Regions from separate parts of the Isoptericola sp. NPDC019482 genome, predicted to be linked through region 1. Evidence: riboswitches for the same ligand, from Rfam matches in the RefSeq annotation. Region 1 holds a riboswitch; each other region holds the start of a gene.
What was found. Region 1 has a riboswitch for thiamine pyrophosphate ahead of ABZ493_RS10570 (ECF transporter S component). Riboswitches for the same ligand answer to the same signal wherever they lie in the genome.
Positions count from the first base shown of each region.

Region 1 (7,517 bases):
GCCCGCCGCCCCGGCCCCTGCACCGATGGTGCGGCCGCCGTCCACCTCCGCCGGCGTGCGCGGGCTGGACGAGACCGGGCGCCTGGCCCCGATCCAGCGGCCCACCGGGGAGATGTCCCGCGCCGTCGCCCCCACGCCCGCGGTCCGGCCCGCGCCGGCGCCCAGCGCCCCGGCCGCGCCTCCTGCGCGCACCTCGACCCGCCGCGACCCCGGTGCGGCGCCGACGGGCGCCGCCACCGGGCTCGGGATGCCCCCGCTGGCCGCGCCCTCGAGCCCGTCGGCGAGCTCCGCGCCCCCCGCGGCCAGCCCGCCGGCCACGGTCGCCCCGCGCCCCGACGGACCCACCCGCCGTTCACCGTTCGCGACGACGGGCACCGCGTCGCCGTTCGGCACGACGTCGGCGCCGTCGGCCCTGTCGTCGGCCCCGTCGTCGATGCCGCCCGCCGCGGCGCCGACCACCCCGCCGCCCGCCGCCTCCACGTCGGTGGCGCCCCCGCTGCCCTGGGCGAGCCCGACGACCGAGCGGCCCGCGTCCGTGCCGCCCTCGCGCCCCGCGCCCGGTGCCGCGCAGGCGCCGGCCGCCGCCGAGCGTCCCGCCGCGTCGCCGTTCGACGCGCTGGTGGCGTCCGAGCAGCCCGTCCGGGCGCGTTCCGCCGCGCCGCAGGTCGACGAGGACGACGACGAGGACTGGGACGAGCCCGAGGCGTCGTACACCTGGCTGCACTACATCGTCCTCGTGGTCGTCGCGTTCGTGCTCGGCCTGCTGGTGTGGAAGCTTCTGCTCGGGGGCCCGGACACGAACGACTTCCAGACGGACCAGGCCGCCCCCGCGGCCGGCCACTCGCTCACCCTCGAACACCCCGGAGCCGCCGCATGACCGCCAGCCCCCGCGCCGTCGAGCTGGCGGTCGTAGCCGCCCGGGCCGCGTCCGACCGCAAGGCGCAGGAGATCATCGCCCTGGACGTGAGCGACCAGCTGGTGCTCACCGACGTGTTCCTCATCGCCTCGGGCACCAACGAGCGGCAGGTCTCGGCCATCGTGGACGCCGTCGAGGAGGCGATGTTCCTCGCCGGGTCCAAGCCGATCCGCCGCGAGGGCAAGGCGCAGGCGCGCTGGGTGCTGCTGGACTTCGGCGAGGTCGTCGTCCACGTGCAGCACGCCGAGGACCGCGTGTACTACGCGCTCGAGCGGCTGTGGAAGGACTGCCCGGCGGTCGAGCTGCCCGAGGACGCGCGCGGCGGCGACGGCGCGGCGGCCGCTGCCGAGTACGGCGACGACGGCGGCGACGGCGTGATCCGCCTCGCGGGCGACGAGCGGTGACGGCCGGCACCGTCGTCCTGCTGCGGCACGCCCGCACCGCGTACAACGCCTCGCTGCGGCTGCAGGGGCAGATCGACATCCCGCTCGACGAGGTCGGCCGCTGGCAGGCGGCGGAGGGCGGCTCCGCGCTCGCGTCGTCGCACCGCGCGACGCGCATCGTGTCCTCCGACCTGGGGCGTGCCGTCGAGACGGCGGCCGCCTACGCGGACGCGCTCGGCGGGATGTCCGTCGTCGCCGACGAGCGGCTCCGGGAGCGCGGCTTCGGCGCCTGGGAGGGCCTCACCGGCGCGGAGCTGCAGGAGCGCTGGCCCGAGGAGTACGCCGCCTGGCGGCTCGGTGCCGAGCCGGCGGGGGCGGGCGCTGAGACGAAGGCGGCGGTCGCGCAGCGCATGGCCGTGGCCGTGGCCGAGCACGTCGCGGACCTGGACGACGACGCGACCCTCGTCGTCGTGTCGCACGGGGCCGCGATCTCGCTGGCGGTGACGGCGCTGCTCGGGCTCGACCCGACCACCTGGCGCGGGCTGTCCGGCATGCACAACGTGCACTGGTCCCACCTGCACCGTGCAGGCGAGGGGGCCGAGCCGGCCTGGCGACTCGTGGCGCACAACGTGGGCGCGGGGTACCCCCTGGACCGCTGGCAGGCGGGGCCGGACTGGAATTTGGAACCTGGCCCGAAGTCTGCCTAAGATATCGACGTTCCCGAGGGGCGCAAGCCCGGAGGAACACACCGAATCAGACGAATCGCCTGGCCGTCCGCGGTCGCGAGAGTCGGTTCTCGGGGCTGTGGCGCAGCTGGTAGCGCACCTGCATGGCATGCAGGGGGTCAGGGGTTCGAGTCCCCTCAGCTCCACCCCGACGAGAAGGCCCGGAACCTCATGGTTCCGGGCCTTCTCGCATGACCAGGGGTTTCACCGTACGGGACGCCCCTTGCGCCGACGCCGACGTCGCCTAAGGTCGGCCCTGCGGCCGCCTCGTCGGCCGTCACATCTGAAGACACCCATGACAGGGGAGCGCCGTCGAAGGGGCGCTGAGAGTGCGGGCACAGCCGCAGACCCTTGGAACCTGCTCCGGTTAGCACCGGCGAAGGGAGTTACCTGGAATGTCCGCGCCCATTTTCTCGCGCATCCCGTCCCTGCGGTACCGCACCGTCGACCTCGTCACCGTGGCCATGCTCGGCGTGGCCGTCGGCGTCGTCTTCTGGGGCTGGACCCAGCTCTACCACCTGCTGTCCGCCGGTCTGGCGGTCGTGTTCCCACCGGCCACCGGTCTGCTCGGGGGCGGCTGGCTGCTCGGCGGGGTGCTGGGCGGGCTCATCGTCCGCCGCCCCGGCGCGGCGCTGCTCACCGAGGTGGTCGCCGCGAGCGTCGAGGCGTTGCTCGGCGCCGGCTGGGGCTTCTCGGCGATCGTCTCCGGCGTCGTCCAGGGGTTCGGCGCCGAGCTCGTGCTCGCCCTGTTCCTGTACCGCCGCTTCGGCACCGCCGTCGCCGCCCTGGCGGGCGCGGCGGCGGGCGCGTGCGGTGCCGTGTACGAGTGGTTCGCGTACTACCCCGACTGGGAGTGGCCCTTCCGGCTGGCCTACCTGGGCCTCTTCGCGCTGTCCGGCGCGCTGCTCGCGGGGCTCGGGGGCGCGGCGCTCGTGCGCGCCCTGGCCCGGGCCGGCGTGCTCGACGCCTTCGGGCCCGGGCGCGACCTTGCTGATCGTGCCGCCGGCCGCACGGGCCGCGCCGCCGGCCGCACCCGGGCCTGACGCCGTGGCACGCGACGACGTCCGGGCGCGCGTGCGGGGGCTGCGCTGGCGGCCCACGGGGCGCGCGACCCCGACGGTCGACGGCCTCGACCTCACCGTCGGCGCGGGGGAGCGCGTGGGGCTGGTCGGCCCCAGCGGCGCCGGCAAGTCGACCGTGCTGCACGCGCTGGCGGGAGTGCTCGGGGACCCGCTGCCGGGGGAGCTGTCCGGCACCGTGCACGTGGACGGAGGGGTCGGGTACGTCCCGCAGGACCCGGGCTCCGCGGTGGTCGCGTCCCGGATCGGGCGGGACGTCGCGTTCGGGCCCGAGAACGCCGGCCTGCCGCGGGCGGAGATCTGGCGCCGCACGGACGAGGCGCTGGACCGGGTGGGACTGCGGTACCCGACCGGCCGTCCCACGTCGGCCCTCTCGGGCGGTGAGCTGCAGCGGCTGGCGCTCGCCGGGGCGCTCGCCCGGACGCCCGGCCTGCTGCTGCTCGACGAGCCGACGGCCATGCTCGACCCGGCCGCCGCGGCCGAGGTGCGCGCCGCCGTCGTCGGCGCGCTGGAGGGCACGGACACGTCCCTCGTCGTGGTTGACCACCACGTCGGGCCGTGGTTCGAGCACCTGGACCGCGTCGTCGTGCTCGGTCCGGGCGGCCGGATCACGCACGACGTCGCGCCGGCTGCGCTCGACGCCGCCGCGCTCGACGTCCCCGCGGGCGGCGCGACCTCGCTGCGGGACGAGCTGACCCGGGCCGGGGTGTGGCTGCCCGGGGTGCCCGCGCCCGCGCCGCTGGACGTGCCCGCGTCGCTGGTGGCGCCGGACGGGCCCGGGCCGGACGTCGTCGTCGAGGGGCTCCGCGTCGACCTGGTGACCCGCGGCCTGCGCGGGCGCACCACCACGAATGCGCTCGACGGCGTGGCCGCGCGGCTGCCGGCGGGGCGGCTCACGGCCGTGACGGGGCCGTCGGGGGCGGGGAAGTCCACCCTCGTCGCCACGGTCGCGGGGCATCTGCGACCGACGGCCGGCGAGGTGCGGGGCGCCCCAGGGCGTACCGCGCGCTCGCGCGACCTCGCCCGGTCGTGCGGGTGGGTACCGCAGCAGCCGGAGCACGGCCTGCTCGCCCTGCGGGTGCGGGACGAGGTCGAGCTCACGGGGCGCCGCCTCGGCGTCGCCGTGGACGCGGACGAGGTGCTCGCGCTGCTGCGCCTCGACCACCTCGCCGACGCGCACCCGTTCCGGCTGTCCGGCGGCGAGCAGCGCCGGCTCGCCCTGGCGGCCGCGCTCGCGCACCGCCCGGGGCTCGTGCTGCTCGACGAGCCCACCGTCGGGCAGGACCGGCAGACCTGGGCCGCGGTGGCCGGCTGGGCCGTCGCCGCCGCCCGGCACGGGGCCACGGTCGCGGCGAGCACCCACGACGGGCACCTCGTGGCCCACGCCGGCCACCAGGTGCGGCTCGACGGTCCGGCACGCCAGCGACAGGTGGTGGCGGCGTGACCGGCGTGCTGGCGCGGGTGAACGACCTCGTGCTCGTGGTCCTCGGGCTGCTCGGCCTGGTCGCCTCGCTGGGGGTGCGGGACGTCGCCAGCGCGGCCGCCGGGCTCGGCGCCTGCCTGGCCCTCGGGCTGGTGCTGCTGCCGCGCGGCGTGGGGTCGCCGCTGCGATATCTCACGGTGGTCGTCGCGGTCGCGTCGGTGACCTGGTCGACCTGGCTGCTCGGCGGCCACGACCCCGTGGTCGCGGGCGTGGCCGGGGCCCGCATCGCGGTGCTCGCGCTGCCGGGGGTGGCGCTCGCGCCGCTGGTCGACCCGAGCGGCCTGGCCGACCAGCTCGGCCAGCGGCTGCGCCTGCCGGCCCGCTTCGTCGTCGGGGTCGGGGCGGCGCTGCAGCGGTTCGAGCGGCTCGGCACCGTGTGGCAGCAGGCCTCCCGTGCCCGCCGGTCGCGGGGCGTCGGGCCCGGCCGGGGGCCGCTCTCGCGGGCGCGGCACGCGGCGTCGGTGACGTTCGCCGTCCTGGCGGCCACCCTGCGCGACGCGACCGTCATGTCCGTCGCGATGGACGCCCGCGGCTTCGCCGCCGCCCACCGCCGCACCTGGGCGGAGCCGGCGCCGTGGACGAGGTCGGACACCGTGGTGCTCGCCCTCGGCGCGGTCGCGGCGGCGCTGCCGTGCGCCGTCCTGGTCCTCGCGTAGGCGCGCCGCGAGCGACCCGCCGGGCGCAGAATGGGCGTCGGGAGGTGCTCCATGGCTCGCCAGGTGCACGACTTCGACGCGCTGTACGCCGCGGACGACCCGCCGCCGTGGGAGATCGGGCGTCCGCAGCCCGCGCTCCTGGCGCTCGTGCGCCGGTCGGTCCTCGCGGACCCGGTGCTCGACGTCGGGTGCGGCACGGGCGTGCTGGCGCTCGCCGTCGCGCGGGCGGGCCACCAGGTCGTGGGCGTGGACGCCGCGCCGCACGCGATCTCCCGCGCCCGGGAGCGGGTCGCGGGGGCGATCCTCGATGCCGGGGAGGTGCGGTTCGAGGTGGCGGACGCCCGCCGGCTCGACCGCCTGGACCTCCGGCCGCGGACCGTCCTCGACTCGGGCCTGCTGCACACCCTGGACGACGACGGTCGTGCGGCCTACGTGGCCGGCCTGGAGGCGATCTGCCCGCCTGACGCGCTCGTCGCCGTGCTCGCGATGTCCGTGGACGCCGGGCTCGGCTGGGGCACGACCGCCGACCGGCTGCGGGCCGCGTTCGGGGGAACCGCCTGGTCGTCCGCCGCGGTCTCGGACGCCGAGATCGCCGCGCGCACCGCCGGCGAGGAGCTGCACCTGCCGGCGCTGCTGCTCACGACGCGGCGGGCGTGAACGCCCCCGACCCGTCGAGAGCCCGTGCGATAGGAAGGGGGCGTGCCGTCCCCGCCCCTCTTCCCGTTCCGCAGCGTCGTCCTGGGGGCCTTCCTCCCCACCCTGGTGCTGGAGATCGGCATCGGCGCGCTGCTGCCGGTCGTGGCGGTCACCGCCACCGGCCGCGGCGCGACCCTCACGGTCGCGGGGCTCGTGGCCGCCCTGCTGCCGCTCGGCAAGATCGCGTTCGACCTGCCGGCCGGCGCGCTCTCGCAGCGGCTCGGCGACCGGGTCGCGATGCTGGTCGCCGGCAGCGTCGCCGTCGTGGCGTTCACGACGATCGCCCTGTCCTCGGCGCTGTGGGGCCTGGCCGCCGGCGTGCTCGCGCTCGGCGCGGCGAACGCCGTGTTCAACCTCGCCCGGCAGGCGTACCTCACGGAGATCACGCCGCCGCTGCGGCGGGCGCGCGTCATGTCGACGCTCGCGGGGGTGCACCGCATCGGCCTGTTCCTGGGGCCGTTCGCCGGCGCCGCGGTGATCGCGGCGACGTCGCTGCACGGCGCGTTCTGGCTGGGCACCGGTGCCGCGCTGGTCGCGGTGCTCGTCATCGCCCTGGTCCGCCCGGAGCCGCAGGCCGACGCGCCCCTGCCGCGGCCCGCAGGCGGGCCGCGGGTGTCCATCGCGGCGGTCGCGCGGGACCACCGGCAGCTGTTCGCGACCCTCGGGGTCGCCATCCTGCTGGTGAGCTCCGTACGCGGTGCGCGGCAGACCGTCATCCCGCTGTGGGGCGAGCACCTGGGCCTGAACGCCGAGGTGACGTCGCTCGTCTTCGGCGTCTCGGGCGCCCTGGACATGCTGCTGTTCTACCCGGCGGGCAAGGTGATGGACCGGTTCGGCCGGCTGTGGGTGGCCGTGCCTTCCATGCTGACGATGGCGCTGGGGCTCGCGGTGCTGCCGCTCGCGCACACGGCCGGCGCGCTCGCCGTGGTCGCCGCCCTGCTCGGCATCGGCAACGGCATGGGCTCCGGCATCGTCATGACGCTGGGCGCCGACGTCGCACCCGCCGCGGTGCGGCCCACGTTCCTCAGCGTGTGGCGGCTCTTCCAGGACACGGGGGACGCGCTCGGCCCGCTGATCCTGTCGGCAGGCGCGGCGCTGGGCTCGCTCGCCGCCGGGGTGTGGGCCACCGCCACGCTGGGGGGCGCGTCCGCGGCCGCCCTCGCACGCTGGGTGCCGAGGTACTCCCCGCTGGCGAACCTGGTACGCCGACGGCGCTGACCTGCGCGCACCGCTGACCTGCGCGCACCTGACCCGCGCAGGCGCAGGCGGCGCCCGGCGCGACCTCGGGCACGGCCACGACATCAGAACGTTACGCACGTCGTCCCGCGAGTTCCTTGACGGGGCGGGCCTCGGGCACCTACATCTGGTTGATGGAGGTCTTCGAGAAGTGGGAATCCGAGATCCGTGGGTACAGCCGCACGTACCCCACGGTGTTCGCCTCGGCGTCGAACGCGCGGCAGGTGGACGAGGCCGGCCGTAGCTACGTCGACTTCTTCGCCGGCGCGGGGGTGCTGAACTTCGGGCACAACAACCCGCGCATGAAACGCGCCATGATCGAGTTCCTCGAGGCCGACGGCGT
Region 1 is NZ_JBEYBQ010000012.1:76,903-84,419, forward strand. It holds gene ABZ493_RS10550 (hypothetical protein) at 1-877, shown strand, start outside; gene rsfS (ribosome silencing factor) at 874-1,320, shown strand; gene ABZ493_RS10560 (histidine phosphatase family protein) at 1,317-2,006, shown strand; tRNA gene ABZ493_RS10565 (tRNA-Ala) at 2,098-2,170, shown strand; TPP riboswitch at 2,315-2,426, shown strand; gene ABZ493_RS10570 (ECF transporter S component) at 2,420-3,067, shown strand; gene ABZ493_RS10575 (ATP-binding cassette domain-containing protein) at 3,072-4,547, shown strand; gene ABZ493_RS10580 (energy-coupling factor transporter transmembrane component T) at 4,544-5,242, shown strand; gene ABZ493_RS10585 (class I SAM-dependent methyltransferase) at 5,294-5,899, shown strand; gene ABZ493_RS10590 (MFS transporter) at 5,942-7,156, shown strand; gene ABZ493_RS10595 (aspartate aminotransferase family protein) at 7,309-7,517, shown strand, end outside.

Region 2 (7,517 bases), on a different contig from region 1:
GACGACGGCGCCGTCGACCCCACACAGCCTGAGCACCTCTGGATCACCTGCCGGATGACGCACTCCTTCGGGCTCGGGCACCTCCTGGGCGTCGAGGGCGCGGGAGCCCAGCTCGAGCGCGGGATCTCGGGGCTGGCGCGGACGCTGGCCGACGGGGAGCACGGTGGCTGGCTCGCGTCTCGGGGACCGGGTCCGTCGCTCGACGGGATCAAGCAGGCCTACGGTCACGCGTTCGTGGTGCTGGCAGGCTCGACCGGGACCGTCGCCGGCGCGCCGGGGGCCGTGACCCTGCTCGAGGCCGCGCTGTCGGTGCTGGACCGGCGGTTCTGGGAGGCCGACCACGAGCTGCACCTCGATGAGCGCTCGCGCGACTGGGACACGGTGGACCCGTACCGCGGTGTCAACGCGAACATGCACTCCGTCGAGGCGCTCCTCGCCGCGCACGACGCCACGGGGGAACGCCGCTGGCTAAACCGCGCGGCCACCATCGCCGACCGGGTGATCGGCTGGGCGTCGGACAACGACTGGCGTATCCCGGAGCACTTCGACGCGGCGTGGCGGCCGCAGCTCGAGTTCAACGCCGACCGTCCGCACGACCCGTTCAAGCCGTACGGCGCGACGCCGGGGCACGGGCTGGAATGGGCGCGGCTGCTGCTGCAGGTGGACGTCGCCGGGTCCACCCCGGGGCGGCGTACCGACGCCGCACGACGACTGTTCGACCGTGCCGTGACGGACGGCTGGGAGGGCGCGGGCGGCGGGTTCGTGTACACGACGGACTGGTCGGGCACCCCCGTCGAGGCGCGACGCTTCCACTGGGTGGCCGCCGAGGCGGTGGCCGCCGCCGACGTCCTGCACCGCACGACCGGTGAGGCGCGCTACGCCGAGCTCGCCGACGGGTGGTGGGCGTGGATCGACGCCCACCTGGTGGACCACGAGCGTGGCTCCTGGTTCCACGAGCTCGACACGGAGAACCGCCCGTCCGGACGGACCTGGATCGGCAAGCCCGACGTCTACCACGCGGCCCAGGCCGTCATCCTGCCGGACCTGCCCCTGACCGGCTCGTTCGCGGCGTCCGCCCGGCAGGCCGGGCCCCTGCTGGCCGGCGCCCGGCTGGGCGAAGCGGACGCGGCGTCGTGAGGATCTCCGCGAAGGCCGACTACGCGGTGCGGGCGGCCGCCGAGCTCGCGACGTCGGACGGCGGGCCGGTCCCCGCCGAGGCGCTCGCCCGTGCGCAGCAGGTGCCGCACCGGTTCCTCGAGGCGATCCTCAGCGACCTGCGGCGCGAGGGGATCGTCGCGAGCCGCCGGGGGGCCGGCGGGGGGTACGTGCTCGCCCGCCCGGCCGACAAGGTGACCGTCGCCGACGTGGTGCGAGCCGTGGACGGGCCGCTGGTGTTCGTGCGCGATGCGCGGCCCTCCGACCTGGAGTACACCGGCGCGGCCGCGTCGCTGCTGCACGTGTGGGTGGCGCTGCGGATGAACGTGCGGGCCGTGCTGGAACAGGTGACCCTGGCGGACCTCGCGACGGGGAAGATCCCGGACGTCGTGCGCCGGCTCACCGAGCAGGAGTCGGCGTGGGTCAACCCCTGACGACGACCTCAGCCGCCTGACCCCGCCGCGGGCGCCACCGCATTCGCGTCCCGCGGTCCATCGGCACATCTCACGATACAGACACATCGCTGAGACCGTTGAATCCGATAGAGCCGATCGGGTAACTTCGTCATGGACGCGGCGGACCGGCTGCCGCGCCGAAACGGAGGGAACCCCCGTGCGGACTCTCGTCCTCCTCGCCCTCGTGGGCCTCGGTGCGCAGCTCGTCGACGGCAGCCTCGGCATGGCCTACGGCGTCACCTCGACGACCCTGCTGCTCGCGATCGGCACCAACCCCGCGGCGGCGTCCGCGACCGTCCACCTCGCCGAGGTCGGCACCACCCTGGCCTCCGGTGCGTCGCACTGGCGGTTCGGGAACGTCGACTGGAAGGTCGTCACGAAGATCGGCATCCCCGGCGCGATCGGCGCGTTCGCCGGCGCGACGTTCCTGTCCTGGCTGTCGACCGAGATCGCCAAGCCGCTGATGTCGATCCTGCTGCTCGGCCTGGGCCTCTACGTGCTGCTGCGGTTCACGCTCCGCGGGCTGCGCACGGACCGCCTGGGGCAGCCGCTGCGCAAGCGGTTCCTCACGCCGCTCGGGCTGGTCGCCGGGTTCATGGACGCCACCGGCGGCGGCGGCTGGGGGCCGGTGGGCACGCCCGCCATCCTCGCGAGCGGCCGCATGGAGCCCCGCAAGGTGATCGGCTCGATCGACACCAGCGAGTTCTTCGTGGCCGTCGCCGCGAGCCTCGGCTTCCTCTTCGGCCTCGGGACCGCGGGCATCAACCCGACCTGGGCCCTGGCGCTGCTCATCGGTGGCCTGATCGCGGCGCCGATCGCCGCATGGCTCGTCCGCCTGGTGCCGCCGCGCGTCCTCGGTTCCGCCGTCGGCGGGATCATCGTGCTCACCAACGTCCGCACCCTGCTGAGCCTCGACGAGTTCCCGGTGAGCGACGGAGTACGGGGTCTCGTCCTCGGGCTCATCGCCGTCGGCTGGGCCGCCGCCGTCACCTACTCGTTCCGCGAGCACCGCAAGGCGGTCGCCGCGGAGCGGGCCGAGGCGGCCGGCGAGCACCCCGAGGCCGCTGCGACGACGGTCGCCTGACGCCTGCCCCGGCAGGGCCGAGGCCACCGACGACACCACCGCCACCGCACGTCACCCGCCGTGCGGTGGCGGTGTCGTGCCGTCCCGGTACCGTGGTGGAGCCAGGAGAACTGCGCGCCGGACCCAGCTGCACGGCACTGGGGGGTGAGCCTCATGTCCAGCACGCCCAACGACACACCGCGCCGCGAGCTCGTCGCCCTCGCGGAGCTGCTGGGCGCCGGGAGCCAACTGCTCGTCGGCCGGTACCGCGTCGACGTCGCCACGGGGGAGTGGTGGTGGTCGGACGAGGTCTTCCGGATCTTCGGCCGTGAGCCGGGCAAGATCCCGCCGGGGCCGGAGGTGCTGCGCGCCCACCTGCACCCCGACGACCGCGAGCGGCTCTCCCGGACGGCGGTGGTCGCGCTCGGCACCGGGCGGCCGTTCTCGGGCGCGCACCGCGTCGTGGACGACCACGGGCGCACCCACACCGTCGTCGTCACCGGACAGGGGAGGCACGGGGCCGACGGCGCGTCGTCGCAGATCGTCGGCTACGTCATCGACGCGAGCCCGGTCGTGCGGGACGCGCTGGAGCGCGAGGCGCACCGCGCCGTCTCCCGCGCTTTCGTCGCGGCCGCGGCGGCCGAGCAGGCCAAGGGCGCCATCATGGCGGTCTGCGGCGTCGACGAGTCGGTCGCCAACGAGGTGCTCGCGGACGCCGGCGCGCAGGTCGGGATCTCCGCCCAGTCGGCGGGGGAACAGGTGATGAAGGGGCTCGCACGGCCGGTCGGGGACCGCGACGCCGCGCTCACGGCGGCGGAGGTGGTGCGGTCGGCCCCGCCGGCCCAGGACGCGGCGGACCGGCTCAGCCAGGCGCTCGCCACCGTGCGGCCGGTGGACCGGCCGCACGGTCACGACGCGCAGCTCGCCCGCCGGCGTCCGCGCGCGAGCCACTGACGCGCGAGAACTGACCCGCAGGGCGGGCCGTTAGGGGTTGCGGGGTCAGCGGCCGGGGACGAACCGGGCCGCCGCGCGCACGGCGCCCTTGCGGGCGAGGCGCTTCGCGAGCACCGCGACCCCGCCCGAGACCGCGGCGAAGGTGACGGCCTGGATGATCGAGATCTCGTCGTCGTCCACGTTGGTGGGCGCCACGCTGCCCGTCGTCTTCTCCCAGACCACGCCGATCAGCTTCTGCGCGACCCATCCGGCGGCGATCGTCAGCACCACCGTGCCGACCTTCACGCCCAGCGGCTGCTCGGTGTCCGTCACGTGCTCTCCCTCGGTAGGTCCCGGCGCGGCCGCGGCATGACCGCGCGTCGTCTCGCGTGCGTCCGCGGCCTCCGGGCGGCGTCACGGCACGTCAGGCACGTCACACCCCGTGGCCGAGGACGGGACCACGGTAGCGCGGCGTCGACGGGTAGGCTCGTGGTGATACGACAGGGGAGCGCCCACCGGCGCTGAGAGTGCGGACCGCCGCAGACCCTCGAACCTGACCCGGTTAGCACCGGTGGAGGAAGTCGGGAATCTCGATCCCTGCGGACGGCCGCACCACGACGGTGCCGGGTGCCCGCAGGACCCCCTTCTCGCACCTTGAGGAGGACAGCATGAAGCTGACGACCACGGCCACGGCCGCCACCGCGGGCGTCGTCGCCCTGCTGCCGCTGCTGGCGGCGTGCGGCGGGACGCCCACCGACGACGCGACCGGCGCGGCGTCGGACACGGTCACGCTCGTCACCCACGACTCGTTCGCGGTCTCCGACGACGTCCTGGCCGCGTTCGAGAAGGAGTCCGGCCTCACCGTCGAGCAGGTGGCCCCCGGGGACGCGGGCACGCTGGTGAACCAGCTCGTGCTCACCAAGGACGCGCCGCTGGGCGACGTCGTCTTCGGCGTGGACAACACGTACGCGTCGCGGGCCGTGGACGCCGGGGTCTTCGAGGAGTACCAGCCGGCCGACCTCGCCCCGGAGGTCGCGGCCTACGCGCCCGACGACCTGGCCGGCACCCTGACGCCGGTCGACGTGGGCGACGTGTGCATGAACCTCGACGACGGCTGGTTCGAGCAGAACGGCGTCACGCCCCCGACGACGCTCGAGGACCTCGCGAAGCCGGAGTACGCGGACCTCACCGTCGTGACCAACCCGGCGACGTCGTCCCCCGGCCTCGCGTTCCTGCTCGCGACGATCGGCGCCTTCGGCACGGACGGCTGGGAGGCCTACTGGGCCGACCTGCGCGACAACGGCCTCAAGGTGGCCGAGAGCTGGGAGGACGCGTACTACGTGGACTTCTCCGGCGCCGGCGAGGGCGGGCAGCGCCCGATCGCGCTGTCCTACGCGACGTCGCCCGCGTTCACCGTGAGCGACGACGGGAAGACCTCCGCCACCAGCGCGATGCTCGACACCTGCTTCCGGCAGGTCGAGTACGCGGGCGTGCTGGCGGGCGCCGAGAACCCCGAGGGCGCCAAGAAGCTCGTGGACTTCCTGACGAGCGCCGAGTTCCAGGCCGACGTGCCCGGCCAGATGTACATGTACCCCGCGGACCCGGACGTGGAGCTGCCCGCCGACTGGCAGCAGTTCGCGCCCCTGGCCGACGAGCCGTTCGAGGTGGCGCCCGCGGACGTCGCCGCGCACCGCGACGAGTGGATCGAGCAGTGGACGGCGACGGTCGTCGGCTGACGCGCCCCGTGCCCCGCGTCCCGGCCGGCACCGCCCGCCCGGCCCCCCGGGCGGCGCGGTCGCGCGCCGAACGGTGGCGCGGAGACCGGTGGGGCGCGTGGCTCGGCTGGGGTGTCGCCGTCGCGCTCCCGCTGGGCTTCCTCGCGGTCTTCTTCGCGTGGCCGGTGGTGTCGCTCGTCCTGCAGGGGTTCTTCACCGAGACCGCGGCGGGGCGGGAGCTCGACCTGTCCGGCTTCGCGGAGGTGCTGTCCCAGGAGCGCACGTGGCGGATCGTCGGGCAGACGCTCGCCCAGGCGCTCACCGGCACGCTGCTGTCGGTGCTGCTGGGGCTGCCCGGCGCGTACGTGCTCTACCGGTGCCGGTTCCCCGGGCGCACCCTGGTGCGGGGCCTGGTGACGGTGCCGTTCGTGCTGCCCAGCGTCGTCGTCGGCGTCGCGTTCCGTGCGCTCTTCGCGCCCGGCGGGCTGCTCGGCTGGGCTCACCTGGAGGAGAGCTTCGCCGGCATCGTGCTGGCGCTGGTGTTCTTCAACTACGCGGTGGTGGTGCGCACCGTCGGCGGCATGTGGGAGCGGCTCGATCCCCGCGCCGAGCAGGCCGCCCGCGCGCTCGGCGCGACGCCCTGGCGCGCGTTCCGCACCGTGACGCTGCCCGCGCTCGGCCCGGCGATCGCGTCGGCCGCCGCGGTGGTGTTCCTGTTCTGCGCGACGGCGTTCGGCGTCGTGCTGGTGCTCGGCGGCCTGCGCTACGGCACGATCGAGACGGAGATCTGGACCCGCACCACCCAGTTCCTCGACCTGCGCTCCGCGGCGGTGCTGTCGGTGCTGCAGCTCGTGGTCGTCGCCGGCGCGCTGCTGGTCAGCTCGCGCGCGCGGGCGAAGCGGGAGCGGGCCCTGCACCTGACGAGCGACAGCGTGTCCGCGCACCGGCTGCGGCTGCGCGCGGGCGCTGACGGCACGGACCTCGTGCCGGCGCTCGTCACCCTCGTCGTCGTCGCCGGGCTCCTCGTGCTGCCCATGGCGGGCCTCGTCACCCGGTCGCTGCGCGCGCCAGACGGGTCCTGGGGCCTCGACAACTACGTCGCCCTCGGCACCACGGGCGGTCGCAACGCCCTCACCGTCACGGTGTGGGAGGCGCTCGGCAACTCGCTGCGCACCGCGGCGTGGGCCGCGCTGATCGCCGTCGTCGTGGGCGGCCTCGTGGCGCTCGTGGTGTCCCGGCGCCCGCGGCGCGCGGGGCTGCGGCGCGCCGTCGGCGTGCTCGACGCCGCGTTCATGCTGCCGCTCGGCGTGTCCGCCGTGACGGTGGGCTTCGGCTTCCTCATCACGCTGGACGAGCCGCTCGGGCTCGACGTCGACCTGCGCACCTCCGGAGCGCTGGTGCCGATCGCGCAGGCGGTCGTCGCGATCCCGCTCGTGGTGCGCACGATGCTGCCGGTGCTGCGCGCCATCGACCCGCGGCTGCGCGAGGCGGCCGCCGCGCTGGGCGCGGCGCCCGGGCGGGTGCTGCGGACCGTCGACGGCCCGCTGGGCGCGCGGTCGCTCGGGCTGGCGATCGGGTTCGCGTTCGCCGTCTCGCTGGGCGAGTTCGGCGCGACGTCGTTCCTCGCGCGCCCCGACACGGCCACGCTGCCGGTGGTCATCTACCGGCTGATCGGGCGGCCCGGGGCCGAGAACTACGGGATGGCGCTCGCGGCGTCCGTGGTGCTGGCCGTGCTCACCGCGACCGTCATGATGGTGGCCGAGCGCCTGCGCGGCGACCGGCCGGGAGGGGAGTTCTGATGGAGCAGGGCCAGACGACGGGGCTCGCCGTGCGCGACGCCGTCGTGCGATACGGCGCCACGCGCCGCCGGGCGGGGGCGGTCGCGGTCGACGGCGTGTCGCTCGACGTCGCGGCCGGCGAGATCGTCGCGCTGCTCGGGCCGAGCGGCTGCGGCAAGTCGTCGCTGCTGCGCGCCGTCGCCGGGCTGGAGCCGCTCGCGGGCGGGACCGTGGCGTTCGACGGCGAGGACCTCGCGGGCGTGCCCGTGCACCGGCGCGGCTTCGGCCTGCTCTTCCAGGACGGGCAGCTCTTCCCGCACCGGGACGTCGGCCGGAACGTCGCCTACGGGCTCGAGACCCAGGGCGTGCCCCGCGCCGAGCGGGCCGCGCGCGTCGCGGAGCTGCTCGCCGACGTCGG
Region 2 is NZ_JBEYBQ010000050.1:332-7,848, forward strand. It holds gene ABZ493_RS20350 (AGE family epimerase/isomerase) at 1-1,137, shown strand, start outside; gene ABZ493_RS20355 (Rrf2 family transcriptional regulator) at 1,134-1,589, shown strand; gene ABZ493_RS20360 (sulfite exporter TauE/SafE family protein) at 1,768-2,694, shown strand; gene ABZ493_RS20365 (PAS domain-containing protein) at 2,848-3,627, shown strand; gene ABZ493_RS20370 (DUF4235 domain-containing protein) at 3,673-3,939, opposite strand; TPP riboswitch at 4,099-4,203, shown strand; gene ABZ493_RS20375 (thiamine ABC transporter substrate-binding protein) at 4,275-5,342, shown strand; gene ABZ493_RS20380 (iron ABC transporter permease) at 5,474-7,120, shown strand; partial or broken gene ABZ493_RS20385 (ABC transporter ATP-binding protein) at 7,120-7,517, shown strand, end outside.
Region 2: linked by a shared signal. The riboswitch ahead of ABZ493_RS20375 (thiamine ABC transporter substrate-binding protein) and the one ahead of ABZ493_RS10570 (ECF transporter S component) in region 1 are both predicted to bind thiamine pyrophosphate.

Region 3 (7,517 bases), on a different contig from region 1:
GAGCTCCGGGTCGACACCGAGCGTGGGGTCGCCGGCCGCGACCGCGGTGGCGAACACCGTCGTCGTGCCGCCCGGTTCGGCGATGTCGGCGACGTGCTGCGCGCTCAGCACCGTGAGGCCGACCTCCTCCCGGACCTCCCGTGTCACGGCCTGGGCGGGCGTCTCGCCCTGCTCGATTCCTCCGCCGGGCGGCGTCAGGTAGGCGGGCCCGTCGTGCCGACCGTGGGGTCCCCGGGACCGTTGCCGGACGACGAGGAGCCGGCCCTCTCGCTGGATCAGTGCCGCGACACGGTGACGCACGCCGGCAGTCTTCCACGGCAGCGGGGCTGTCGGCGCTCGCTCAGAGCGCCAGGTCGAGGCGGCCGTCGGGGGAGGAGCTGGCCAGCGCGCCCTCGCGGCGGGGGATGCGGCCGGCCCCCGCGGCGAGGCGGCCGGACTCGACGGCGAGGCGCATGGCGTGCGCCATGCGGACCGGGTCGGCGGCGCGCGTGACGGCGGTCGCGAGCAGGACGCCGTCGCAGCCGAGCTCCATCGCGAGGGCGGCGTCGGACGCCGTGCCCACCCCGGCGTCGAGGATGACCGGCACGCGCGCGGCGGACGCGATCGCCTCGATGTTGCGCGGGTTGAGGACTCCCAGGCCGGTGCCGATGGGGGCGCCGAGCGGCATGACGGCGGCGCAGCCGACGTCCTCCAGCCGGCGCGCGAGGATCGGGTCGTCGTTCGTGTACGGCAGGACGACGAACCCGTCGCGCACCAGCCGGTCGGCCGCCTCGACGAGGCCGAGGGGGTCGGGCAGGAGCGTCACGTCGTCGGCGATCACCTCGAGCTTGACCCAGTCGGTGCCGCACGCCTCGCGCGCGAGCTGCGCCGTGAGCACGGCCTCGGCGACCGAGAAGCAGCCCGCCGTGTTGGGCAGCGCGCGGATGCCGAGCCGCTCCAGCAGCCCCCAGATGCCGCCGTCCTCCGCGCCCGTGCCGCCGGGGCGCACCGCGACGCGTCGCATCGCCACCGTGGTGAGCCCGGTGCCGGACGCGACCAGCGCGTCCTCGAGCGTCATGAGGTTCGACGCGCCGCCCGTGCCCATGACGAGGCGCGAGCCGATCTCCGTGCCGGCGACCACGAGCGGGTCGACGAGCGGGTGCGCGACAGGGGCGGACGTCGCCGCGGCGGGCGTGCTGGTCATGCTTCCTCCATACCTTCTGCGTGCTTCAGGTCAGCCGCCCTGGACGGCGGTGACGATCTCGACCCGGTCGCCGGGCGCGATCCGGGTGCCGGCCCACAGGCCGCGGGGGACGACCGCGTCGTTCACGGCCACGGCGATGCCCTGCACCGTGCCGTCCGCGACGAACGCGGGGACGAGGGCCGCGACGACGGCCTCGACGCCGTCACCGTGCGGCCCGTCGAGCGCGTAGGCCTCGCCGTTCACGACGGCGGTGCGGGCGGCGGGGATGGCGGTCATCGGGCGGCTCCTTCGGGGAGTGGACTGTCGGCGGGACGGTCGGCGGGCGCGAAGCGGCGCGGGTCGGCGGCGGACAACGCGTCGTCGGGGGGAGGAGCTCCGGTCAGCGCGGCGAGCACGGCGTCGGCGGTGAGCGGCGCGAGCAGCACCCCGTTGCGCCCGTGCCCGACGGCGGCGAGCAGGCCGGGCACGGCGGTGGCGCCGACGAGCGGCAGGTTGTCGGGGGTCGCCGGGCGGGCGCGCGGCGTGACGTCGACCAGCGCGGCCTCGTCGATCCCGGGCACGAGGGCGCGTGCGTCGCGCAGCAGGGCGAAGACGCCGCCGGCCTCGGCGCGGCGGTCGTCGGGACGCTCCTCGCTGGTGGCGCCCACGACGATCTCGCGGTGCTCGGGCCCGCTGCCCGGTCCCGTGCCGGTGCCGGCCGCCCGCGGCACGACGTACACCGACCGCCCCTGCACCGTGCCGCGTACCACGTGCTCCAGCGCCAGGCCCGGCGGGGCGTCCAGGCGCACCGTCATGCCCTTGACGGGGCGCACCGGGACGCGGACCTCGGGCACGCCGTCGAGCAGCGACGCCGTCATCCCGTGACCGGTCGCGAGCACGACGGCGCCCGTGGCGTGCCGCGCACCGGCGCCGTCGTGCACCGCCACGACCCGGCCCGCGGCGTCGCGCTCGAGACGCACCGCGGCGCGGCGGACCAGGGCGGGGCCGAGTGCCGCGCACAGTGCCGCGTGCGCCGCTCGCGGGTCGACGGCCAGGTCGCCGTCGACGACGGCCGCACCGGCGAGCCGTGGCCCGAGGTACGGCTCGCGCCGTCGCGCGTCGGCGACGGGGACCTCCGCGGACGCGAGGCCCCACTCCCGGTGCAGCGCCAGCACGCGGCGCAGCAGCGCGAGGTCGTCGGCGTCGTACGCGACGGCGAGAGACCCGGCGCGCAGCAGCGGGACGTCGTGGCCGGTCGCGGCGGCCAGGTCGGCGGCGAACGCGGGCCATCGGGCGGCCGACGCGACGTTGAGGCGGGCGAGCTCCCGCTCGCCGAAGTCGGCCTCGCTGACGGCCGCGAGCATCCCCGCGGCCGCGCGGGTGGCGCCGTCGCCGGGCGACGGGTCGAGCACTGTGACCGCGAGGCCGGCGTCCGCGGCCCGCCAGGCCACGGCGAGGCCGACGATCCCGCCGCCCACGACGACGACGTCGCGGGCGGACGCGCCCGCGGGAACGGATCCCGGAGCGGGTGCAGAGGTGGGCATGTGCGCTCCCTTCGCTGGCATGACCCAGATCAGGTTCGACGGTCGGCTCCTACGCCCTCTCAGCCCCGAGCGGGGCTCCCGTGCGCGGCCACTGTAACCCGGGCCGTGGTTACCCTGGCCGGCGTGACCACGACCACGCCCGCTGCCGACGCGGCCCGCGCCCGCCTCGCCGACGCCCGCCTCTACCTGTGCACCGACGCCCGCGAGGACCGGGGCGACCTGGAGGACTTCCTGCACGCGGCGCTCGCGGGCGGCGTCGACGTGGTGCAGCTGCGGGACAAGACGCTCGACGTCGCGCGCGAGCTCGAGCTGCAGGGGATGGTCGCCCGCGTCGCCGCGGAGCACGGCGCGCTCTGGGCCGTGAACGACCGGGCCGACGTCGCGCAGCTCGCCGGCGCGCCCGTGGTCCACATGGGGCAGCGCGACCTGCCGGTGCCGGCGGTGCGTTCGCTGCTGGGACCGGACCCGGTGCTGGGCCGCTCGACCCACTCCGCCGCGCAGGCGGCCGAGGCGGAGGCCGATCCGGACGTCGACTACTTCTGCGTCGGCCCCCTGTGGGCCACGCCCACCAAGCCCGGCCGCGCGGCGGTCGGCCTCGACCTGCTGCGCGAGGTCGCCGCGACCCGCCCGACGACGCCGTGGTTCGCCATCGGCGGCGTCGACGCCGAGCGCCTGGACGCCGTGCTCGACGCCGGCGCGTCGCGCGTCGTCGTCGTGCGTGCCATCACCCAGGCACCGGACCCCGAGCGCGCCGCTCGGAAGCTGCGCGAGCGGCTGGGCTGACCCCGGCGCCCGAGGCCTGTGACCTGGGGAGTTCTCCCCATGGATGCCCCGGGCGGACCCCTGCCGGCGCGTGCCAGAGTGGGGCCCCTGCCCCCACCACGGCCGGGTACTGGCCGTGCCCCGACCCTGGAGGACGCATGTCCGCACGGACCGCACGCGCCCGCACCACCGCAGCACTCGCCCTCGCCGGCACGCTCCTGCTCGCCGGCTGCACCGGCAGCCCGAGCGACGACGAGGCCGGCGCGACGGGCGAGGCCGCCACCGCGGAGCAGGCCGCCGCCGACCCGGGCACCGCCACCGTCGCCGACCAGGTGATGGCGGAGCAGAAGATCGCCACGCCGCACGGCGGCGGCGACGCGTGGGGTGGCGAGCTCACCGTGACGCTGCGCTCCGTCGAGGTCGGCGCCGAGAACATGACCGTGCGGTGGGCGCTGCGCTGGGACGACGACGAGTCGCCCGCCGACGCCGGCGCCAGCTACTACGACCTGGGCGTCGTGCCCGCGACGACCGTGACCGACCGCACGGCCCTCAAGGCCTACAAGCCCTACTGCACCGAGGGGGCCTGGCAGCTGGACAGCGACGACGCGGCGCAGGCGTCGCTCGCGCAGCTCAGGTGCCGCGAGTCGATGCTGGTGTCGCCGCTCGAGAACATCACCTTCAAGTTCCCCAACCACGGGACGATCGAGGCGTCCGCCGTGCTGCCCGCCCCGGACGGCGAGCCGGCGACCGTGGACGTGCTGCCCGCGGAGGGGCTGCCGCTGTTCACGGACGCGACGGTCACCTACGGCGACGGGGCCGCGCAGTGACGCTCCGGGCCCGGGGAGCCGCCGTCGCGGCGCTCGCCGTGCTGCTCGCGGCGGTCGCCGCGGGACCGGCCGGCGCGGAGACGAGCCCGAGCGCGTCGTCGGACACCACGACCTCGGCCGACCCGGAGCTGATGATGGCGGCGCACGAGGCGCTCGCGGAGCAGGACGCGAAGGTCGAGGCGGCCGAGCTCACCGACGCGATGCGCGCGGACTCGACGCTCGACCTGCGCGCGCCGGACTCGACGTTCGACCTCCGGCCGGACGACTCCACGACGGTGCTGGAGAAGACGCAGGAGAAGGAGGACGACACGGTCGTGACGCTCACCTCCGACCTGCTGTTCGACTTCGGCAAGGCGGAGCTGACGCCGGAGGCGGAGAAGGCGGTGGCCGACCTGGCCGCAGACATCCCGCAGGACGCGACGGTCCGGGTGGACGGGTACACCGACTCGATCGGCACGGACGCGAGGAACCTCAAGCTCTCCGAGCAGCGCGCGAACGCGGTCGCCGACGTGCTCGAGGCGGAGCGGCCGGACCTGGCCCTGAAGGTCAAGGGCCACGGCGAGGCCGACCCCGTCGCGGACAACGAGGTGAACGGCGAGGACAACCCCGCAGGGCGCGCCCTGAACCGGCGCGTCGAGGTGACCTACCCCACCGCGTGACCCCGTGGACGGGCCGGGGAGGGGGAGCGTCCGGCGGCTAGGATGAGCCGGTGACGTCTCCCGCCACCACCCCCACCCCGCGCCCGGTCCTCGTCGTCGACTTCGGCGCCCAGTACGCGCAGCTCATCGCGCGCCGCGTGCGCGAGGCCAGCGTCTACTCCGAGATCGTGCCGCACACGTTCACCACGGAGCAGATGCTCGCCAAGAACCCGGCGGCGATCATCCTGTCCGGCGGCCCGTCGTCGGTGTACGCCACGGGCGCGCCGTTCGTGGACCCGGCGCTGTTCGAGGCCGGCGTGCCCGTGCTCGGCATCTGCTACGGCTTCCAGGCGATGGCGCAGGCGCTCGGCGGCACCGTCGCGCAGACGGGGCAGCGGGAGTACGGCGGCACCGAGGTCGAGGTCTGCGAGGCGGGCGTGCTGCTGGCCGGCACCCCCGACCACCAGACCACCTGGATGAGCCACGGCGACTCCGTGCACGCCGCGCCCGAGGGGTTCCAGGTGCTCGCGACGTCGTCCGGCTCGCCCGTCGCCGCGTTCGAGGACACCGGCCGCCGCCTGTACGGCGTGCAGTGGCACCCCGAGGTCAAGCACTCCGCCCACGGGCAGGCCGTCCTGGAGAAGTTCCTCTACGAGGGCGCGGGCCTCAAGGCCGACTGGACGCCCGGCAACGTCATCGCCGACCAGGTCGCCGCGATCCGCGCCCAGGTGGGCGACGCGCGCGTCATCTGCGCCCTGTCCGGCGGCGTCGACTCCGCCGTCGCCGCGGCCATCGTGCAGCGCGCCGTCGGCGACCAGCTCACCTGCGTGCACGTGGACCACGGCCTGCTGCGCGAGGGCGAGGTCGAGCAGATCGAGCGCGACTTCGTCGCCTCCACCGGCGTGCGGCTCATCATCCGCGACGAGAAGGAGCGGTTCCTCACCGCCCTCGCCGGCGTGAGCGACCCCGAGACGAAGCGCAAGATCATCGGCCGCGAGTTCATCCGCGTCTTCGAGGACGCGCAGCGCGACATCGTCGCCGAGGCGGGAGCCCACGGCGAGGAGGTCAAGTTCCTCGTGCAGGGCACGCTGTACCCGGACGTCGTCGAGTCCGGCGGCGGCGAGGGCGCGGCCAACATCAAGAGCCACCACAACGTGGGCGGCCTGCCCGACGACCTGCAGTTCGAGCTCGTCGAGCCGCTGCGCACCCTGTTCAAGGACGAGGTCCGCGCGGTGGGCCGCGAGCTCGGCGTGCCGGAGGAGATCGTCGCCCGCCAGCCGTTCCCCGGCCCCGGCCTCGGCATCCGCATCGTCGGCGAGGTCACCGCCGAGCGCCTCGAGACGCTGCGCAAGGCGGACGCCATCGTCCGCGAGGAGCTCACCAAGGCAGGCCTGGACGACGAGATCTGGCAGTGCCCCGTCGTGCTGCTGGCCGACGTCCGCTCCGTCGGCGTGCAGGGCGACGGCCGCACCTACGGCCACCCGATCGTGCTGCGCCCGGTGTCCTCCGAGGACGCCATGACCGCCGACTGGACGCGCCTGCCCTACGACGTGCTGTCCGTCATCTCCACCCGCATCACCAACGAGGTGAGCGAGGTCAACCGCGTGGTGCTCGATGTGACGAGCAAGCCGCCGGGCACGATCGAGTGGGAGTGAGGGTGTCGGGCGTGGTGCGCGGCGGGTGTCGTTCGTTCGAATGATTCGCTCGTGCCTCGCTCGGCTCTCACGAACGACACCCGCCGCGCATCACGCCTGCAGGTAGCGGCGGGAAGCCGGCTCCCGTCGCGTCCCCGTCAGGAGATGGCGAACGAGCTGGCCCGGTTGTTCAGCGAGCCCAGCCGGCTGTTCACGTCGATCCAACCGGTGCTGGCGCCGTTCTTCGACGCGCCGTCGAACAGCTTCACGTCGCAGCGGTTGTAGGTCCGCACGGAGCTCACCTTGTTCGACATCGCGCCGAGGACGGAGCCGCCCTCGTTGTCGGTGGTCTTCGCCGTGCAGCCCACGCGGTACTTCGGGTTGTAGATCACGACCTGGCGGCCGCTGAAGCTGGCGCCGTCGTAGAGGCGGGCCACGACCAGGCCCTTGCCGATCGGGTAGTCCTTGCAGCCGAACGTCCCGTCGACGACGGCGCAGTACAGCGTGCCGGCGGCGGCGGTCGCCCGGACCTCCTGGACGGTGACCGGCGAGTCGCTGGTCACCCTCTCGACCTGGACGGGTGCGCCGCCGTCGTCGGGCGCCGCGGTGGCGGTCGGGGCGGTCATGCCCAGGGCCGCGATCGCCGCGAGCCCGCCCACGACGGCGGCGAGCCGTGCGCGGCGGGTGCGGGTGTGTGTCGTGATGGTCATCGTTGCTCCTCACGTCAGCCGGCGATCCCCTCGTCGCCGGTCATGGTGTGACGAGGAGTCGCACGGCGACGGTGATACGCCGAGGCACCGATCCGTCCGTGACCATGCCCGACGGCGGCCGGTCGGTCAGCGCGTGAGCGAGGCCGCCGTGCGGTACGCGGCGTCGACGTCCGTGAGGACGCGGGGCCAGGACGTCGCGAGCTCGGCCGTGCGGTTGTGGGCGATGATCGCGTCGAGCAG
Region 3 is NZ_JBEYBQ010000015.1:58,170-65,686, forward strand. It holds gene ABZ493_RS11940 (NUDIX domain-containing protein) at 1-300, opposite strand, end outside; gene ABZ493_RS11945 (thiazole synthase) at 341-1,183, opposite strand; gene thiS (sulfur carrier protein ThiS) at 1,214-1,459, opposite strand; gene thiO (glycine oxidase ThiO) at 1,456-2,706, opposite strand; TPP riboswitch at 2,696-2,798, opposite strand; gene thiE (thiamine phosphate synthase) at 2,830-3,489, shown strand; gene ABZ493_RS11965 (hypothetical protein) at 3,627-4,295, shown strand; gene ABZ493_RS11970 (OmpA family protein) at 4,292-4,954, shown strand; gene guaA (glutamine-hydrolyzing GMP synthase) at 5,005-6,588, shown strand; gene ABZ493_RS11980 (hypothetical protein) at 6,726-7,277, opposite strand; gene ABZ493_RS11985 (glycosyltransferase family 4 protein) at 7,404-7,517, opposite strand, start outside.
Region 3: linked by a shared signal. The riboswitch ahead of thiO (glycine oxidase ThiO) and the one ahead of ABZ493_RS10570 (ECF transporter S component) in region 1 are both predicted to bind thiamine pyrophosphate.

Region 4 (7,517 bases), on a different contig from region 1:
AGGGCGCCCTGGCGCCCGTGAACGCGTCCCCGCGAAGAACCTCTCGTCCTGCTCGTCCCCCAGCCATGGCCCCCGGGGGGCTACACGAGCGAGTCCTGCCACGCCGCGTTGAGGGCTGCGTAGTGCCCGTCCCCCGCCGCGAGCTCGTCCGGGGTGCCGTCCTCGATCACGCGGCCGTGCTCCATGACGAGCACGCGGTCGGCGATCGCCACCGTCGACAGGCGGTGGGCGATGATGATCGCCGTCCGGTCGGCCAGCAGCGTCTGGAGGCCGTGCTGCACGAGCCGCTCGCCCGGGATGTCGAGCGACGACGTCGCCTCGTCGAGCACGAGCACCGCCGGGTCGGCGAGGAAGGCGCGCGCGAAGGACAGCAGCTGCCGCTGCCCGGCCGAGACCCGTCCGCCGCGCTTGTTGACGTCGGTGTCGTACCCGTCGGGCATGTCCATGATGAACTCGTGCGCCCCGACCGCCCGTGCGGCGGCCTCGATGTCCGCCTGCGGGGCCCCGGGCCGCCCGAGGGCGATGTTCTCGCGCACGGACCCGCTGAACAGGTACGCCTCCTGCGTCACCATGACCACGGCACGCCGCAGGTCCGGCGTCGACAGGTCTCGCACGTCCACCCCGTCGAGCTGCACGTGCCCTTCGCTCGCGTCGTAGAACCGCGTGACGAGCTTGGCGAGCGTGGACTTGCCCGCTCCCGTGGTCCCGACCAGCGCCACGGTCTGCCCCGCCGGGATCGTGAGGTCCAGGTCGGGCAGCACCACGGGACCTTCGCCGTACCGGAAGGTGACGTGGTCCAGGCGCAGGGCGCCGCGCGCGTGCGGCAGCGCCACGGGGCGGCGCGGCTCGACGACGGTCGGCTCCTCGGCCAGCAGCCCCGAGACCTTCTCGAGCGCCGCCGTGGCGGACTGGAAGGAGTTGTAGAAGTTCCCGAGCTGCTGGATCGGCTGGAAGAACCGCTTCACGTACAGCAGTGCCGCCACGAGCACGCCGACGTCCAGCGCGCCCGAGTAGACCCGCCAGCCGCCGATCGCGAGCGCGACGGCGACGGCCACGTTGCCGATGAGCACGAGGCCCGGCTGGTAGCGGCCGTTGAGCCCCATGGTGTTGAGGTTCGCGTCCCGGTACTGCTCGCTGAGCAGGCCGTACTCCGCCTCGGTGGTCGACTCCCGGCGGAACGCCTGCACGGCGCGCATCCCGGTCATCGTCTCGACGAACTTCACGATCAGCCGCGCGGACGTTGTGCGCTGCTCGCGGTAGAACACCTGCGAGCGCTTCTGGAACCATCGGGTGAGCAGCCAGGCCGGTACCAGGGCCGCCGCCAGCACGAGGCCCGAGCGCCAGTCGAGCAGGAACAGGCTCAGCCCCGTGAAGATCATGAGCATCAGCGAGGAGACGACGCCGGTGAGCCCGCCGTCGAGCAGCTCGCGCAGCGCCTCGAGGTCGGACGTCTGGCGGCTGATGATGCGGCCGGACGTGTACGACTCGTGGAACTCCAGGCTCAGCAGCTGCGTGTGCCGGAAGACGCGCCGGCGCAGGTCCAGCAGCACGCCCTGGGCGATGCGTGCGGCCTGGCGGACGTAGGCCCCGGCGCACAGTCCGCCGACGACCGCGGCGACCAGGTAGGCGGAGCCGACCAGCACGAGGGTGCCGACGTCGCCGTCCATGAGGTCGGGCACCGCGGAGTCGATCGCGAGGGACACGAGCCACGGGCCGGCCACCTGGCCGAGCGTCGAGACCACGACCAGGAGGCCGGCGAGGGCGAGGGCGCCGCGGCGCGGCCGCAGGAGCTCGCCCAGCAGGCGCAGCGACCGGGACCTGACGTCGCGGGACGCCTCGGCGTCGAGCTGGGTGGTGTCGTCCGCGTTCGCGTCGGTCGGGCGACGGTGTCCCTGCTCGCCGGCGGGGGACGTGGGCGTGCTGGCGCTCATCGACGCGCTCCCTCGGTCGTCACTTGATCGGGCCCGGTGTGGCCCTCGCACTCCTCCCAGTCCTGCTCCAGGCTGGAGATGACGTGCCGGTAGTGGGCGTCGGTCGCGAGCAGGTCGCGGTGCGTGCCCACGGCCGTGATCCGGCCGTCCTGCAGCACCGCGACGCGGTCCGCGAGCGCCACGGTGGACGGCCGGTGCGCGATGACGAGGCTGGTCGTCCCGTCGAGGACGTCGCGCAGGCGCGTGGTGACGGCCTCCTCGGTGGCGACGTCGAGAGCGGACAGCGGGTCGTCGAGCACGAGCACGGCGGGGCGCGCCGCGATCGCCCGGGCGAGCGCGAGCCGTTGCCGCTGCCCGCCGGACAGGGACAGGCCCTCCTCCCCGATGCGGGTCTCGACACCCTGTGGCAGGTCGGCGACGAAGCCCGCCTGCGCCACCTCGAGCGCCTCGTGCAGGCGCCGCTCGCGCTCGGTCTCCGGCACGGCGTCGGGGCCGGCCTCGGGGACGCCGAGCAGCACGTTGTCGCGTACCGACGCCGAGAACAGCGTGGGGTCCTCGAACGCGACCGCGACGGCCCGGCGCACGTCGTGCCGCCGCAGGCGCCGCACGTCGACGCCGTCGAGCAGCACCTCGCCCCCCGTGACGTCGAAGATGCGCGGCACCACCATCGCGAGGGTGGACTTGCCCGAGCCGGTGAGGCCGACGAGCGCCGTCGTCGTGCCGACGGGGAGCTCGAGGTCGACGTGCTCGAGGACCGGGCGCGGCGCGTCCTCGTAGCGGAACGTGACGTCGCGGAGCTCCACGTGGCCGCGCGCCGGGCCTGCCTTCACGGGGTCGGCGGGGTCGGCCAGGGGGTTCGGGGTCTCCATCACCTCGAAGAAGCGGTCGACGGCGGTGCGCGCGTTGAGCGTCATCGACAGGGTCATCCCGAGGTCGACCACGGGGCCGTTGATGACGGCCGTCGTGAGGAAGAAGGCGACGAGGCTGCCGACCGTGATCTGCCCCTGGGCGGCGAGCACCGTGCCGAGCACGAGGCAGACGGCCAGCGTGACCTCGGGGATGAGCTGCAGCGACGTGGTGACGGTGGCCTGGTTGCCCGCCTTGCGGATCTCCGTGCGACGCAGCTCCTCCGCCTGGTCGGTGAACGAGTCCAGCGCGTCACGCCCGCGGCCGAACGCCTTGAGCACGCGGATCCCGTGCACGGACTCCTCGACGGTGGTGGCGAGGTCGCCGGACTGGTCCTGCGACAGGCGCGCGATGACGCGGTAGCGACGCGAGAAGCGGAACGCGATGACGGTCACCGGGATCGCGCCCGCGAGGTAGACGAGCCCGAGCCACCCGGCCGTGGCCAGCAGGATGCCGACACCGACCACGATCGTCACGATGCTGACGACGAGCTGCAGGAGGCCGAACACCAGCCAGCGGCGCAGCAGTCCGAGGTCGCCCATGATGCGGCTGAGCAGCTGGCCGCCGGGCCACCGGTCGTGGAACGCGACGGGCAGGTCCTGCAGGTGGCGGAACAGCGCCATCCGCAGCTCGGCCTCGACGCGCGTGCCGGGGTACATCACGAGGTTGCGGCGCAGCAGGACGAAGCCGGCCTCGGCCACGCCGAGCACCAGCACGAGCACGACGGGCACCACGAGGGCGCCGAGGTCGTGGGCCGCCGCCCCCTCGGCGAGCGGGCCCTCGACGAGAGCCTGCAGCACGCGCGGGATCGCCAGCGCGGCGAGGCTCGCGCCCAGCGCGGAGAAGAGGCCGCCGACCATCCGGGGCAACGCGGGGCGGACGTAGGGGTACAGCCGGCGCACCGACGCGAACGTGGAGAGCTCTGACCCGGCGGGGGCGACGGCCACGGGGGCGGCGTCGCCCGTGCGGCCCGGCGGGCCCTCGGCGCGACCCGGCGGGGTGCCGGGCGCGGCGGGAGGTCGGGGTGCGGAGGAGGCGGAGCTCCTCCTGGGACTGTCGGAGGGATCGGCGCGGCGGGCGCCTCGGCTGCGGCTGCGCGAAGTGCGCTTCGTGTCGGGCATCACAACCATTCTGTCACTCGCCGCCGACACGCTTGCCCCGATCATGCGGTGCGCCGCGATCTCGGGATACCGCTTACCCCCGCGAGATCTCGCCGTCGCGCCCTCGGTCGAGCGCGACGGCGAGAGCCGCCACGGGCCGCGGTCAGGCCACCGCGACGCCCCCGGCACCGTGTCCGGCACCGCCACCGGCACCGTGCCCGGCACCGTGTCCGACCGGGGTTCCGGCGGCGTCATCGGCCGCGCCCGTCGGGGCGGGCAGGCCGGTCTGGTCGAAGAACGCCAGCTCGTGCGCGCAGGCCGCACGGAACGCGGCCGACATCCGGTCCCTGGTGGGGGCGTCGGCCGCCGCGGCGGCCCGGCGCAGGATCGCGACGGCCTCGCGCGTCGCGTCGGCGAACGCGTCGTCGGCGTACGTGCCCAGCCACGCGGCGTACGGGTGGGCGGGGTGGTTGCGGGCGGCGAGCCGCTCCCCCACGTCCTGGTAGATCCAGTAGCAGGGCAGGACGGCGGCCACGAGGGTCGCGTAGTCGTTTCCGGCCGACCGCAGGTGGTCGAGGTACGCCGCCGTCGTCGGGCTGGCGGGCACGTCCTGCGGCTCGCCGCCCAGCCAGCGCGTGTGCAGGTCGAGCTCGGTGACCAGCGCCCCGTGCGCGCCACCCGCCCAGAACGCCTGCTCGACCCGGGTCGGCGCGAGCTCGCTCGCCCGCGCGAGGCAGCGCGCGTAGTCGCGCAGGTACAGCGCGTCCTGCTCCAGGTACGTGCGGAAGTGCCCGGCGTCGAGGCTCCCGTCGCCCAGCGACCGGACGAACGCCAGGTCGTCGATCGCGGCGCGCACGCCCGCGGCATCGTCCCACCAGCGCGCGACGACGTCCTCCCCGTGATCGTCCGCGGACGCGTCGCCCGCGCCCGCCGCTGGCGACGTCGCGGGCTGCTCCACGGCGCCGGCCCGCAGCCCCACCAGGTGGTCCACGGGGCCGTTCCCGCCGCCGACGCGCAGGTCCTCCCCCGCCCGGATCGCCGCGGTGAGCCAGGTCTTCGTGCCCCGCAGCGCCTCGGCCCAGTCGCCCGTGCGGGCGTACCTCGCGGCCAGCCCGCTGGACAGCGAGCAGCCCGTTCCGTGGGTGGAGGTGCTGGTCAGGCGCAGCCCCGGCAGCTCGACGAGCACGCCCTCCGGCCCGACCAGGGCGTCCGGGGCCCCGTCCCCCGTCGCGACCGCCTCGGCGGCGCCCAGGTGCCCACCCTTCGCCACCACGAGGACCCCGTGCCGCGCCGCGAGCCGCCGCGCCTGGTCGAGGGCGGCCGGCCAGTGGGCCGCCGGAGGCTCGCCGGCGAGGACCGCGAGCTCGGGCAGGTTCGGGGTCACGACGTCCACGCGGCCGAGCAGGTCCCGCACCGCGTCCTCGGCAGCCGGGTCGAGCAGCCGGTCGCCGCTGGTCGCCACCATGACCGGGTCCAGCACGACGGCGGGGCGCGCCGTCGTGCCGGTGGCGTCGCACGCGGCCCGCGGCAGCCCGTCGAGCCAGGCGGCCACCGCCCGGGCGACCGGGGCCGACGCGAGCATCCCGATCTTCACGGCGTCGACGGTCACGTCGTCGGTGACGGCGTCGAGCTGGGCGGCGAGGAACTCCGCGGGCGGCACGTGCACGTCGCGCACCCCCCGGGTGTTCTGCACGGTCAGCGCCGTGACGGCGGCCATCCCGTAGCCGCCCGCGGCCGCGATCGACTTGAGGTCCGCCTGGATCCCCGCGCCCCCGGAGGGGTCGGACCCGGCGACCGCCAGGACGCGGGGGCGGCTGCCTCTCGCCGGCGCCGACAGCACCGTGGAGGCGGGAGCGGGAGCAGTGGTGCCGGCGCGGCCGGCGGAGCTGTCTTCAGGTGCGCGCGCACGCATGTCGACATCCCTTCGCTAGTTCGAGCTAGATCAGGTTCGACGGGTGTGATCTCAGCGCCCGCCGGCCGGCCGCGACGATGTCGCAGCGATGACCGACCGGACGCACCCCGTGTCGTGCGGCCCACGGTAGCCCAGGTCAGAGCAGGCATCGCCGGGCGTCCGGCCCGCGCGTGTCGGAGGTGCAGGCCTCAGCACCGACGTCCCGTCGCCGTCGTCCGCCCGCGCGGTAGGGTGCGGGGGTGCCCGTGGTCGTCCGTCGTGTGCGCGAGCTCCTCGTCGCAGGTACGACGCTCAGCATCGCGGCCGCCGCCCACCTCCTGGCCGGCGGCGCGCTCCCCGGTGCACCCCTCGCCTGGCTCGTCGTCGCGGCGCTCACGGCGCCCCTCGCGGTGTGGACCGCCCGCCGCCGGCTGACCCTCCGGCGCCTCCTGCCGGCGATGGTCGCGCTGCAGCTCGTGCAGCACACGACGTTGTCCGTGCTCGGCGCGGCGGGCACGCGCGCTCCTTCGGCACAGCTCTCGACCCCGGGCACCACCCCGGACGGGCATGCGCTCCACGCCCTGGGCCCGGGCTCCCTCGCGCCCGCGACGGGCGGCGGGCTGTTGCACCACGCGTCCGACACCGGCACCACCTCCTGGATGCTTGCGGCGCACGCCGCCGCGGTGCTGCTCACCGCCCTGCTGCTCGCGGCGGGCGACCGGGCAGCCCTCACCGTCGTGGGACACCTGCGGCACGTCGCGCTGCTCGTGCAGGAGCCGCCGGTGCTGCCGGTGGTCCGCGAGCCCGCCGTCGTCGTCGGGCGCACCTGGCGCCCCCACCCGGCCCGTGTCCGCCGGCGCACGCCCCCGCGGGGCCCCCCGCTGCTCCCGGGCGCGCTCGCGCGCGCCGCCTGACCCTGCCCTGGTCCGTCGTCGGACGGGGGCGGGTCCCTCGCCGTCCCACGACCGTCTGACACACCTGACAGCCAGGAGCAGAAGAACCCATGTCCAGGACCACCCCTGTCCTCACCCCTGCCCTCCGCCCGCGCCGCCTCGCCGGCGTGGCCGCCCTCGCCCTCCCTGCCCTCGTGCTCGGCGCGACCGCCGCGTCCGCGCACGTGACCGTCACCCCGGACGCGGCCGAGACCGGGTCGTACGCCACCCTCACCTTCAAGGTCCCGAACGAGTCCGCCGAGGCCTCGACCACCGCGGTGCAGGTCGACCTGCCGAGCGACACCCCGTTCACCAGCGTGTCCGTCGAGCCCGTGCCGGGCTGGACGGCGAAGGTCACCCAGGCGCCTCTGCCCGAGCCCGTCGAGGTGCACGGCACCACCGTCACCGAGGCGCCGGCATCCATCGAGTGGACCGCCGACGACGCCGACGCCGGCATCGCGCCGGGCGAGTTCCTCCGGTTCACGGTGTCGGCCGGCGCCGTCCCGGACGGCGTGGAGGAGATCGTCCTCCCCGCCACCCAGACCTACTCCGACGGCGAGGTCGTCGCCTGGGACCAGGAGGCGTCGGGCGACGCCGAGCCCGAGCACCCTGCTCCCGTCCTGCAGGTCGTGCCCGCCGCCGAGGACGGCGGCCACGGCGCGGCGTCGGCCGCCGGTGCCGGCGACTCGGGCACGGACGCGGGCACGGACGCTTCGGCCGAGGACGACGGCTCCGGCACCCTCCCGCTGGCGCTGGG
Region 4 is NZ_JBEYBQ010000010.1:112,770-120,286, reverse strand. It holds gene ABZ493_RS09665 (ABC transporter ATP-binding protein) at 81-1,931, opposite strand; gene ABZ493_RS09660 (ABC transporter ATP-binding protein) at 1,928-3,784, opposite strand; gene ABZ493_RS09655 (bifunctional hydroxymethylpyrimidine kinase/phosphomethylpyrimidine kinase) at 4,101-5,849, opposite strand; TPP riboswitch at 5,840-5,969, opposite strand; gene ABZ493_RS09650 (hypothetical protein) at 6,089-6,742, shown strand; gene ABZ493_RS09645 (YcnI family protein) at 6,832-7,517, shown strand, end outside.
Region 4: linked by a shared signal. The riboswitch ahead of ABZ493_RS09655 (bifunctional hydroxymethylpyrimidine kinase/phosphomethylpyrimidine kinase) and the one ahead of ABZ493_RS10570 (ECF transporter S component) in region 1 are both predicted to bind thiamine pyrophosphate.